3 regions of the Paraburkholderia sp. FT54 genome follow, and region 2 is predicted to be linked to each of the others. Evidence: predicted binding sites of a transcription regulator. Region 2 holds the regulator's gene; each other region holds the start of a gene.
The links. Region 2 encodes LexA, which represses DNA repair genes until DNA is damaged. Its sites were predicted from a motif close to ACTGTATNNNNATACAGT; they were not measured.
Positions count from the first base shown of each region.

Region 1: a site for LexA is predicted at 2,438-2,455, ahead of recA (recombinase RecA). Genes of this name have one in related genera too.
Region 3: a site for LexA is predicted at 1,949-1,966, ahead of RI103_RS05030 (ATP-dependent helicase). Genes of this name have one in related genera too.

Region 1 covers NZ_CP134195.1:687,431-691,695, reverse strand. Annotated here, with positions in the region: gene RI103_RS03225 (DUF2889 domain-containing protein) at 1-414, opposite strand, end outside; gene recX (recombination regulator RecX) at 578-1,273, opposite strand; gene recA (recombinase RecA) at 1,281-2,357, opposite strand; gene RI103_RS03210 (response regulator transcription factor) at 2,590-3,366, shown strand; gene RI103_RS03205 (sensor histidine kinase N-terminal domain-containing protein) at 3,376-4,265, shown strand, end outside.
Region 2 covers NZ_CP134195.1:2,425,734-2,429,998, forward strand. Annotated here, with positions in the region: gene cysT (sulfate ABC transporter permease subunit CysT) at 1-621, opposite strand, end outside; gene RI103_RS11290 (sulfate ABC transporter substrate-binding protein) at 772-1,812, opposite strand; gene lexA (transcriptional repressor LexA) at 2,126-2,776, shown strand; gene RI103_RS11300 (hypothetical protein) at 2,849-3,193, shown strand; gene RI103_RS11305 (DUF2939 domain-containing protein) at 3,312-3,980, shown strand; gene RI103_RS11310 (universal stress protein) at 4,134-4,265, opposite strand, start outside.
Region 3 covers NZ_CP134195.1:1,077,327-1,081,591, forward strand. Annotated here, with positions in the region: gene RI103_RS05010 (MATE family efflux transporter) at 1-128, opposite strand, end outside; gene RI103_RS05015 (RNA-binding S4 domain-containing protein) at 379-597, opposite strand; gene RI103_RS05020 (hypothetical protein) at 916-1,362, shown strand; gene RI103_RS05025 (hypothetical protein) at 1,461-1,724, shown strand; gene RI103_RS05030 (ATP-dependent helicase) at 2,010-4,166, shown strand; gene RI103_RS05035 (DUF4088 family protein) at 4,232-4,265, opposite strand, start outside.

The DNA.
Region 1 (4,265 bases), 1.7 Mb from region 2:
GAATGCCTGAATCGCGGCGGTCGGCAGGATCGCGCACAACTCGGTGAGATGCGTGCAACCCGCCGTGCCGCCCAGCAAACGGGCAGACTCACGACGGAAGTTTTGACGGAGATTAAGCCCGATGAGGGCACGGTAGGCGGGATTGCTGGCTTGGCACAAACCAGGATAGGGCACCCAGTCGGACGACGCCTCGGCGTCGACGACATTGAGCTTGCGATCGATGGTGATGCGAAGCCAGAGTTCATGGATCGGCTGACCATTGGGCCGGACGCCCGACGCAAGCACCACATCGCGCGGTTTTTCGTCGGTCAAGCACGCTTCCACATCCCACAGGCCATCGGCTCGCTCATAGGCTTCCGCTCTGATTGCGCGACGATGGCGCAACTGACGGGACACTGGCGGGGAGAGCGGCATGCGGGAAGGAAAGGCCGGATTTGGAAAACCCACGAATTTTAGCATACTGGGTATTTGGGACAGGTCCGATTGCGCATGGCCGCGCCATGCGTGGCTGAGAGCGGAAGACGTTGTCCCAAAGGGGTTTGCACGCAAACCAAGCATGACGCGCTTACTCGCCGCCCTACTCGTCGTCCATTCCCTTAAGAATTTTGCCGATCGTGGCGCCCGAAAATCCACGCGAGGCCAGAAAGCGCTGCTGTTTTGCCCGTTCGGCGGGCGTTTCGGGAAGCCGGCCGAATTTCTTTTGCCAGACAGCCTGCGCACGCGCGAGTTCGGTTTCGCGCAGTTGCGCGCTGGCCTCCTCGACGAGCGTCTGGTCGACCGAATGCTGCTTCAATTCCCCGACGATCCGGCTCGCGCCCAAGCGCGACGAGCGGCGATGAATCAGGCTTTCGGCGAAGCGCGAATCGGACAGCCAGTTTTCGGCTTCCAGCGAGTCGAGCAAGGTGTCGAGCGAGTCGGTTTCCTCGACGAACGGCTTCAGCTTGCGCGCGAGTTCGGTGCGACTGTATTCACGGCGAGATAAATAGCCGAGCGCGCGGCCTTTTAGTGACCGTGCCGGACGCAGGGATTTTTTGGCTTCGTCTTGCCCGGGTTTCGCTTCGCCAGGAACGCGACGCGAACGGGTGTAGGTGGTTTCGGAGGGATCCGGGCCTGCCGGCGGGGAGGATTCAAACTGCGCGCGCTGCGGATTGCGGCCCGCAGCACGATCGTGTGCGTCGAACGATTCGAATGGATCGAACGACTCGTCGTCTTCATCACGCGGGCCGTCCGCGTGGCGTCCTGAATCGGACAACGGCCGGCCCTTGCGTATCACGTGAGGGTTACTCTTCTTCGTCCGCGACTTCAGCGCCTGCGCCAGTCACGGCTTCAGCCATGGCATTCACGCCCAGCGACTCACGGATACGATTTTCGATCTCGCGAGCGATATCCGGATTTTCGCGCAGGAATTCACGCGCGTTGTCCTTGCCCTGACCGATACGTTCGCCGCTGTAGCTGTACCACGCGCCGGCCTTGTCGACGATCTTGGCCTGCACGCCCAGGTCGATGACTTCGCCCTGACGCGAAATACCTTCGCCGTACAGGATGTCGAAAATCGCTTCGCGGAACGGTGGAGCAACCTTGTTCTTCACCACCTTCACGCGCGTTTCGTTGCCGATCACTTCGTCGTTTTTCTTGATCGAACCGATACGGCGAATGTCCAGTCGCACCGACGCGTAGAACTTCAGCGCGTTACCGCCTGTGGTGGTTTCCGGATTGCCGAACATCACGCCGATCTTCATGCGGATCTGGTTGATGAAGATCACGAGGCAGTTCGTGCGCTTGATCGTGCCGGTGAGCTTGCGCAGCGCCTGCGACATGAGACGCGCTTGCAGACCCGGCAGCGAGTCGCCCATTTCGCCTTCGATTTCAGCCTTCGGCACGAGTGCCGCGACCGAGTCGATCACGATCATGTCGATCGAGCCCGAACGCACCAGTGCGTCGGCGATTTCGAGCGCCTGCTCACCCGTATCCGGCTGCGAAACCAGCAGGTCGTTCACGTTCACGCCGAGCTTGCCCGCGTACTGGATGTCCAGCGCGTGTTCCGCGTCGATAAACGCCGCCGTGCCGCCGAGCTTCTGCATTTCGGCGACGACCTGCAACGTCAGCGTGGTTTTACCGGACGACTCCGGACCATAAATTTCGACCACCCGGCCACGCGGCAAACCGCCGACGCCCAACGCGATGTCGAGGCCGAGCGATCCGGTTGAGACCACCTGGATATCTTCGACCGCCTCACCTGCGCCGAGCCGCATGACCGACCCTTTGCCGAACTGCTTTTCGATCTGCGCGAGTGCGGCAGCGAGTGCCTTGCTCTTTTCAGCCGTCAGTCCAGCCGAGCCTTTCTTGCTTTCTTCCATGAATCGTCCTTTGCTATGATGAACGGCGTCTGAGGCAGATGTGCAGCCCACTTTTAAAGGACAGCACACGAAACCCAGACACTGTATAAAAAAACAGTAGTTTTGGCAAGCACGATTCTCATGCGAACGCGCATTTTTACCGTCGCGCTGCCCAACTACCCACGATAATTTTTGGAGACCGCTGTGCGCCGGGGGACACCCCGCGGTGCCGGCAAGGCCAGGCTGGCGCACCATGCGAATTCTGATTGCCGAAGACGACAGCATACTCGCGGACGGTCTGGTTCGATCACTCCGCCAATCGGCCTATGCCGTCGATCACGTGAAGACCGGCGTCGAGGCCGACACCGCGCTGTCGATGCAAAGTTTCGACCTGCTAATTCTCGATCTGGGCCTGCCGCGCATGTCCGGGCTCGAGGTGCTGCGCCGCCTGCGCGCGCGCAATTCCAACCTGCCAGTGCTGATCCTGACCGCCGCGGACAGCGTCGACGAACGCGTCAAGGGTCTCGACCTCGGCGCCGACGATTACATGGCCAAGCCCTTCGCGCTGAACGAACTCGAAGCGCGCGTGCGCGCCCTGACCCGGCGCGGCGCGGGCGGTGGCCCGACGGTCGTGCGGCACGGGTCGCTGTCGTTCGACCAGGTCGGCCGGATCGCCTACGTCAATGAGCAGGTGATCGATCTGTCGGCGCGCGAACTGGGTTTGCTCGAAGTGCTGCTGCAGCGAATCGGCCGGCTGGTCTCGAAGGAACAACTCGTCGACCACCTGTGCGAATGGGGCGAGGAAGTCAGCAACAACGCGATCGAGGTCTACGTGCACCGCCTGCGCAAGAAAATCGAACCGAGCGGCGTGCGTATCATCACCGTGCGCGGTCTCGGCTACTGCCTCGAGAAAGCGGCGTCATCAACGAGCACAAGCGCGAACGCCATGACGACGACGCCACCCGCCGAGCCTGAGCCACCTGCCTCGCCGCCGTCCGGCACGATGCCGGCGAGCCATCACTACAAATAGAGGACACCCATGTCCGTGCGCGCAGACCGCGCTACGGCGCACGCGGCGGACCTCGACGAAGCGCGCGACGAGCGCTACGCCAATCCGTTCGCCCCGCCCGACGAAACCGAAGCCGCGGCCGAGGCGCGCCCGCGCTCGCTGTTCGGCGAGATTCTCGACTGGATGCTGGCGCCGTTGCTGCTGCTTTGGCCGATGAGCCTCGCTGTCACTTACCTGGTCGCCAAGTCGATCGCGAACAGCCCGTTCGACCGCGCGCTGGAAACCGACGCGTACGTGCTCGCGCGCCAGATTCATCCGGTCAACGGCGTGGCGGAATTATCGTTGCCCGACTCCACGCGTGATTTTTTGCGCGCGGACAATGTCGACAGCGTGTTCTATCAGGTGCTCGGCACGCGCGGCGAACTGGTGGGCGGCGAGCGCGACATGCCGTTGCCGCACGAGGAAGACCGGCCGCAGCCGGGTCTCGTCGAATTTCGTGACGACGTGCTGCGCGGCAACGATATCCGCGTCGCCTACACGACCGTCGAGTTTCCGCAGACGCCCGGCGCCCAGCCCGTGCTGGTGCAAGTCGCCGAAACGCTCGATAAACGCAGCCAGCTCGCCAACGACATCATCAAAGGCGTGATCCTGCCGCAGTTCGTGATCCTGCCGCTCGCGATCCTGCTGGTGTGGTTCGGCCTCTCGCGCGGTCTTGCGCCGCTGCACGCGCTGCAAGCGCATATCCGCGCGCGCCGCCCAGACGACTTGTCGCCCCTCGAAGCACGTCGCGCGCCGCCGGAAATCGAGCCGCTCGTGACCTCGTTCAACGATCTGCTGACGCGCCTCGAACAGAATATGGAGTTGCAAAAGCGCTTTATCGCCGATGCCGCGCATCAGATGAAAACGCCGCTAGCCGGCCT
Region 2 (4,265 bases):
GAAAGCCAGCGCGAAACCCGTCAGCAAAGCCGGAAACACCGCCGGCAACACCACACGGCGAAACGTCAGCCAGCGCGAGGCGCCCAGGCACGCAGCCGCCTCTTCCTGTTCGCGCTCGAACTCTTCGAGCACCGGCTGCACCGTGCGCACGACGAACGGCAAACCGATGAAGGTCAGCGCGACCAGCACGCCCGCCGGCGTGAACGCGATCTTCAGGCCGAGCGGTTCGAGGAACTGCCCGATCCAGCCGTTACCCGCGTACACGGCCGCGAGCGAAATGCCGGCGACCGAGGTGGGCAGCGCGAACGGCAGATCGACCACGGCATCGACGATGCGCTTGAACGGAAACGTGTAGCGCACCAGCACCCACGCGACCAGAAAGCCGAACACCGCGTTGATCAGCGCGCCGCCGAGCGCGGAAAAGAACGTCAGGCGATACGACGCGAGCACGCGTGGCGAGCTCACCGCCCGCACGAACTGGCTCCAGTCGAGCGTCGCTGTCTTGAGAAAGGTCGCCGCAAGCGGAATCAGCACCACGAGGCTCAGATAAGCCACCGTGATGCCGAGTGTCAGGCCAAAACCGGGCAACGCGCTCGGTTTTCGGAAAGTCAACGTCGTCATGCTCGTTACTCGTTCAGGTTGATGCTCGTGTTGCCGGTCGCCGGGCCCGGCGGCCAAAAGCGCGCCCATGGGCGCGCTCGGGAGTGACGCGTTGCCGCGCCGTTTTCTTGCCAACGCCGGTGACGGCAGAGGCCTGTTCGTGCCTGTGCGTTACTGCGGTTGATAGATCGAATCGAACACGCCGCCGTCGGCAAAGTGCGTCTTCTGCGCGTTGGCCCAGCCGCCGAACGAATCGTCCACGGTGTACAGCTTCAGCTTCGGAAACTTGGCGGTCAGCTCGGCCGGCACCTTGTTCGAACGCGGACGGTAGAAGTTCTTCGCCGCGATCTCCTGGCCCTGCTCGCTATACAGAAAGTTCAGATACGCCTCGGCCAGCTTGCGCGTGCCGTGCTTGTCGACCACCTTGTCCACCACCGCCACCGGCGGCTCCGCCAGAATGCTGACCGACGGCACCACGATCTCGAACTTGTCCGGACCGAACTCCTTCAGCGACAGGAACGCTTCGTTTTCCCATGCGATCAGCACGTCGCCGATACCGCGTTGCACGAAGCTGGTGGTCGCGCCGCGCGCGCCCGAATCCAGCACGCCGGCATTCTTGTAGAGCTTGCCGACGAATTCCTTGGCCTTCTGGTCATTGCCGCCCGGTTGATGCTCCGCATACGCCCACGCCGCGAGGTAGTTCCAGCGCGCGCCGCCCGATGTCTTCGGATTCGGCGTGACGATGGACACGCCCGGCCTGGTCAGATCGTCCCAATCCTTGATGTGCTTCGGGTTGCCCTTGCGCACCAGAAACACGATCGTCGACGTGTACGGCGACGCGTTATCCGGCAAACGCTTTTGCCAGCCCTTGTCCAGCAAACCCTTGTTGGCCAGCGCGTCGATGTCGTAAGCGAGCGCGAGCGTCACGACGTCGGCCTGCAGGCCGTCGAGCACCGAGCGCGCCTGGGCGCCCGAGCCGCCGTGCGACTGCTTGAAGGTGATCGTCTCACCCGTCTTCGCCTTCCATTCCTTGCCGAACGCCTGATTGACCTCCTGATACAGCTCGCGCGTCGGGTCGTAGGAGACATTCAGCAGCGTCGTGTCGGCGGCATGCGCCTGCGCCATCACGCCGAGCGCGCTCGCCGCGCCCAACGCGAGCGCCGCGATCAGTTTCTTCGTCCTGCCTGCCAGCCCCGTACCTTGGTGATTCATGTCAACTTTCTCCGCGTTGTGTCCGCTGAAACAGCGTGTGGTGTCTTATTGCGTCGCGGTCACGTGCACATGAACGTCAACTGGAGGCCAGTCTATCGAAGGGCTTTCATCATTAAAAATAATGTTTCTTCATTCTTTAATACGCAAAAGTGGTAATGACAGCTAGATAAGGCGTTGCGGCATGAAAACGGGTGTTCAAGCGTCGCTTGACGACGCTCGAACGCCGTCCTTCACCGCGAACTTAAAGTAAAGCTTGAATTGCGCCGAATACTGTATAAAAATACAGTCACCTGTTCATACATACAGTGGCGCCATGACCAAACTCACCGCACGACAGCAGCAGGTTTTCGATCTGATCCGCCGGGCTATCGAACGCACCGGCTTTCCGCCCACCCGCGCGGAGATCGCCGCCGAGCTGGGTTTCAGCTCGGCCAACTCGGCAGAAGAGCATCTGCGCGCGCTCGCTCGCAAGGGCGTGATCGAACTCGCGGCCGGCGCGTCGCGCGGCATTCGCCTGCTGGCCGGCCCGGAAGATTCGCCGTACCAGTTCACGTTGCCGCACGCCAGCATCATGCAACTGTCGCTGCCGCTGATCGGACGGGTGGCCGCGGGCAGTCCGATTCTCGCGCAGGAACATATCTCGCAGCACTACGCGTGCGACCCGGCGCTGTTCTCGAGCAAGCCCGATTACCTGCTCAAGGTGCGCGGACTGTCCATGCGCGACGCGGGCATCTTCGACGGCGACCTGCTCGCGGTGCAAAAGCGCAGCGAAGCCAAAGACGGCCAGATCATCATTGCCCGGCTGGGCGACGACGTCACGGTCAAGCGCCTGAAGCGCCGGCCGAACGGGCTCGAACTGATCGCCGAGAACCCCGATTACGAAAACATCTTCGTTGAAACCGGCAGTGCGGAGTTCGCGCTGGAAGGCATCGCCGTGGGGCTCATTCGCCCCGGCGAGTTTTGACCCTCCCGCTCGTTCGACAAAATAAAACGCCGCGCCAACGCCGCATCAACGCTGCATTGTCTGGAGAGTCTCATGGAACGTCTTGCCCGCCTGCTGCCCTTTCGCCAGTTCGGTCGTCTGCGCCATCTTCGCAAGCTGGTACCCTGCTCATTGATCGAGGCGGCCACGCTCAGCACGCCGTCGCTGTTCGATTCGCCCGACGCTGTGCCGAGCCTGCCGTCGTCGTTGCCGGCGTTTGCCCGCGTGTCGTTGAATTCGGGTTTGAATACGGCTGAACCGGCGCGTCGCGCACCGGTGCGTGTTTATCACGGACCGTCGCGTCTCATCATGGTCGGCACGATGGAAGCCGTATGCCGCATGATCGACCGCTGCATCGCCGACGAGGCCAACGTGCATGGCGCGGTATTCGAGTCTTGATCTGTCTTGATGGCACTCGGCGAGTCTTGAACCGGACGGCAAGAGATTGCATTGCGTGGGATCGTTTTCGCGTGGCCGCGGTCCACGTTAGATCACACCTGATGGAGAGTCTCACTCGATGGCAGTTCCGCAACTTACCAAAAGCGGCACCAAGGGCGGTGCTACCCGGCCGCTGATCATCACGCTGATCGTGATTGTAGTCATCGCCGCGCTGGGGTTCGCTTACGCGTCACCGTACATCGCGCTGAACAATCTCAAACGCGCTGCCGACGCGCGCGACGCGCAAACCGTCAATCAATACGTTGATTTCCCCGCATTGCGTGAGAGCCTGAAGCAGCAGGTCGCCGGCTTGCTGACGCGCCGGCTTGACGCGCATGGCAACGGGAATCCGTTGGCCGCGATTGGCGCGATGATCGGCGTCGCGTTGATTGGTCCGCTCGTGGATGCCTATGCCACACCGGACGGCGTGGCGGCCTTGCTGAACGGCATGCCGCCGCGCGGCGATCCGGGCGAGCGGCCGCCCGCGCCGCCCGCCGCGAACAATCCGCCGGACGCCGCTGCGACTTCGCCCGCGCCAGCGCCGGCAGCGCCCACGGCCGGCAACGCACCCAATGGCAATGCCAACGCCGCGCCACCACAACCGCCGCAAACCACGGCGGGCTATCGCGGCATCAACGAGTTCGTGGTCACCTACCAGCATGGCGCCGGCGACGCGCATTACTCGGCGATTTTTCAGCGCGAGGGTGCATTTACCTGGAAGCTGGCCGCGGTCAACCTTAACGAGTGATCACGGGACGTCCGCTTTGTTTGGCGCGGCATCATCTGGCCGCGCCAATTCCCGGAGAGTCGTGCGACGACTCCATTGCGACGTCAAAGCCACCCGCCCAATGTCGTCAGGCCGAGGCCATTAGTCAGCCGCGCTGCAAACGACCACCACCCGTCAAGCCGCCACTTGCTGCTGTTCCTGCGCGGAAGAACAGGCCACCAGAATGCTGCACGAGACACGGTCGAGTAGCGGCGTATTGCCCGCACCCATCCACCAGCGCGACAAACCCGTGCGGCAGCGGTGGCC
Region 3 (4,265 bases), 1.3 Mb from region 2:
GTGACGCCCATCGCCATTTGCGAGAGTTGCGCGATGGCGAGCGGCGCCGCGAGCAGCGCGGTGTCGGCCGCGTGGCGGGTCAGGGTCGGCGGCCGGGCGGCCAGCCGGGTGATGCCGGATTGAGTCATGGAGCGCCTGGCGGCGGAAGTGGCGACAGCGCGGCGGCGGGCGCGACGAGCGCGCAGGCACGGGCGAGGGCAGCGGCCTGGTGAGCCTGGGCGAATGCTCGAGGCAGCCGCCAGCCGGTTGTGTCAGCCGATTTCTTGTTTGTCGAAACCGACAGCTTATTGCCTGGACGCGGCGATGTCGACGGAAGAAGCACGATTTTGGTGCGCACCTTCCTCTGGGTTTCCGGACCGCGCGCGACAGGGCGCGGCGTCAGGCCTCATGAACCGCGATCCGCGTGTCGCCGAGCAGCACGACCTGACCCGCGCGGATTTTGCAGGTTTTACGCGTTTCGACCCGGCCGTCGACAGTGACCGCACCGTCGGCCACCATCATTTTCGCCGAGCCGCCGCTGTCCGCCAGGCCGGTTATCTTCAGGAGATTGTGCAGTTCGACGTAGTCGCCGGTAAGCGTGAAATCGAGGTTGGGCATGGCGTTTGCGCCTTCAGGCAAAGGGTTCGCATCATAAGCCAGAAGCTTGCCCTGGATGAAGTTCGCGGTGTGCGCCGCCGTCGTGTGAGCATCTGCAAGCAGATGTTATACGTTTGTCAGAAAGTGAAACGTTCCGTAACGACGGTCGTAAAACACGAAGTTCACTCGTAAAGTGCAAGTCAGTAGGGAAAGCCTGCTGGATTTTTATCTGGCAGCGAGCAGACCGGGCGAGGCACGCAGGGCACGCTCACGCAGCGGCTCAAATTCGCAACGCCGGACAGGTCGCCCGCGTTCACAACAACTTAGAGAGGATTAGCCATGACCCAGATTCGTACGCTTCTGATCGGTACCGCCCTTACGGCTTTCGCTTCGACGGCCGCGCTCGCGCAGACCGCGCAGCCTGCAGCGGGTACGGACGGCCAGCCGCAGGTCCAGATGCAAGGCGCCGACGTTGCGCCCGCCGCGCAGGGCGCGCAGCCCGTGACACCCGCCCCGACGCGTCTGACTGCATCGGGCTCGACCGACCCGCTGGTGCAGAAGCGCGACGCCAATGCGAAGGCTAACGCCGAATATCGCGCGTCGAAGAAGGCATCGAAGGCCGAACTGAAGGATCAGCAGAAGGCCGCCAAGTCGCAGTACAAGGAACAGGTGCGCGACGCCAAGATCAACCAGAAGGCGGATAAGCAGGCCGCCAACAACGAAATGAAGATGAACATGCAAGGCCAGGCGGGCGACCAGTCGGACGGCGCCGACGTCAAGCACTAAGGCTGGGTTTTGACGAAGTGGCGCGGCGGCGTGGCTTGCCGCCGTGGCCGCCTCAACGGGCTTCCAGGCCCGCTCATCTCGTTTCACGGAGGTATCGCATGAGCATCACCCAGTCTACGAAGAGCAGGATCGTCGCCGCATTGATCGCGGGATGTCTGTCGTCGATTGCCTTCGCGCAGGCCAGCGATCCCGCCGCCGCGCCGGTCACCCATGCCGACAAGAAGGCGGCCAAGGAACAGTCGAAGGCGGACAAGAAAGCGTCCGTCGCGCAAGCCAAGGCCGACAAGAAGAAAACCGATGCGCAGGCCGACGCCGACAAGGCCAACGCCGATGCGAATGTGAAGGACGCGAAGAAACAATAGCAGGCGTCCTTCCCGTGTGGCGCGCGCGTCGCCGCGCGTCCGACAGTCCGGGCGTGCTGGCGCTGCTGGATGCGCGAACCGTTCACGGTGACGCTTTAGACGAATGGCCGGTGCGTTTCCATGCCACGGCCATTTTTACGCGCGATTGACTCGGTGGGCATGCGCCGGAGTGAGGTAAAGGCCGCCAGTTGCGTGGCCGAAAAAAGGGTCGCTTGTCTGTGCGGGTTGTATGGATATACAGTATGCGTCGCCGCTCTGAATCCATCCAACGCCCAAAAATCGATCGTGCTCTCCGTCGCCGAATCTCCGCCGTCCTCGTCCTCGCCTTCGTCCTTGTCGTCATCCGACAGCGCCGGCTGGCTGGCGAAACTCAATGACGCGCAGCGCGAAGCCGTCGATTACGGCGCCCACACGCCCGCCGCGCCGCCCGGCGCTTTGCTGGTGATCGCGGGCGCCGGTTCCGGCAAGACCAACACGCTCGCACACCGCGTCGCCAATCTGGTGGTGAACGGCGCCGATCCGCGCCGCATCCTGCTGCTGACCTTTTCGCGCCGCGCGGCGCTCGAAATGACCCGCCGCGTCACGCGCATCGCTGGCGCGGCGCTTGGCTCGCGAGCCGCGCTCGCGCAAGGGCTGACGTGGTCGGGCACTTTCCATAGCGTCGGCGCGCGGCTGTTGCGCGAGTACGCCGATCTGATCGGCCTCGCGCCGGCCTTCACGATCAACGACCGGGAGGATTCCGCCGACCTGATGAATCTGGTGCGCCACGAACTCGGCTTGTCGGCGAAAGAGCGGCGCTTCCCGGCCAAGAGCACGTGTTTCGCCATTTACTCGCGCGTCGTGAACACCGGCGCGTCGCTTGGCCAGGTGCTCGACAAGGCGTTCCCCTGGTGCCGTGAATGGGAGGCCGATCTGCGCATGCTGTTCGCGTCTTACGTCGAAGCCAAACAGAAACAGAGCGTGCTCGACTACGACGACCTGTTGCTTTACTGGTCGCACATGGCCGCTGAACCGGCCATCGCCGCCGACCTGTCGGCGCGCTTCGACCATGTGCTGGTCGACGAGTACCAGGATACCAACCGTCTGCAGGCGTCGATCCTGCTCGCATTGAAGCCGGACGGCCGCGGCCTGACCGTGGTCGGCGACGACGCCCAGTCCATCTATTCGTTTCGCGGCGCGACCGTGCGCAACATTCTCGATTTTCCCGCGCACTTCGATCCACCGGCCAAACAGGTCACGCTCGAGCGCAACTACCGGTCGACCGAGCCGATTCTGGCGGCGTCGAACGCAGTGATCGAACTGGCCAGCGAGCGCTACACGAAGAATCTGTGGACCGACAAGGCGTCGGCGCAGCGCCCGCGCCTCGTCACCGTTGCCGACGAGGCCGACCAGGCGCGCTATATCGTCGAACAGGTGCTCGAGGCGCGCGAGCAGGGCATGAAGCTCAAGTCGCAGGCGGTGCTGTTTCGTGCCGCGCATCACAGCGCCGCGCTGGAGATCGAACTGACCCGGCGCAACATTCCGTTCGTGAAGTTCGGCGGGTTGAAGTTTCTCGACTCGGTGCACGTGAAAGACGTGCTCGCGGTGCTGCGCTGGGCGGAAAATCCGCGCGACCGCGTGGCCGGCTTTCGCGTCGTGCAGTTGCTGCCGGGCGTGGGGCCGGCCACCGCCGCGAAGGTGCTCGACGAGATCGTCGCGCGCGCGGGCAGCGGCAATCCCGCCGACACCGCCGGCAGCGCGTTGGCCGCCTTCGCCGCGCCGGCGCGCGCGCAGGAAGACTGGCATCCGTTCGTCAAGCTCATGTCGAGCGTGTACGGGCGTGAGACACCGTGGCCCGCCGAGTTCGAAATGGTGCGGCGCTGGTACGAGCCGCATCTCGAGCGCAATCACGAAGACGCGGCGATCCGTCACGCGGACGTGTTGCAGATGGAGAGCATCGCGGGCACATATCCATCGCGTGAACGCTTTCTGACCGAACTGACGCTCGATCCGCCCGACGCCACCAGCGACGAATCGGGCGTGCCGCTGATCGACGTGGACTACCTGATCCTCTCCACGATCCATTCGGCGAAGGGGCAGGAGTGGCGCAATGTGTTCGTGCTGAATGGCGTGGACGGCTGCATTCCGTCCGATCTCGGCACAGGCAGCGAAGAGGAAATCGACGAGGAGCGGCGCCTCCTCTATGTGGCGATGACGCGCGCGAAGGAGGATCTGCATATCGTCGTGCCGCAGCGCTTTTACGTGCACAACCAGACGCATATGGGCGATCGACACGTATGGGCGTCGCGCACGCGCTTCATTCCCGCGCATCTGATGCCGTTGTTCGACGCCTATGCATGGCCGCGCGTGCCGGTTCCTGGCGCGCCCACGGCGGCGGGGCTGGCCGCGGCGGCGCAGGCGAAGATCGAGATCGGGGCGAAACTCAGGAAGATGTGGGATTGAGAGCGCGGGCGGGCGGCGCGCTTGTGCGCGTGGCGCGCCCGCCTACGTCGGCGCGACTAGCGCGACTAGCGTGGCTGCTGTTGCTGTGGCGCCGGACGC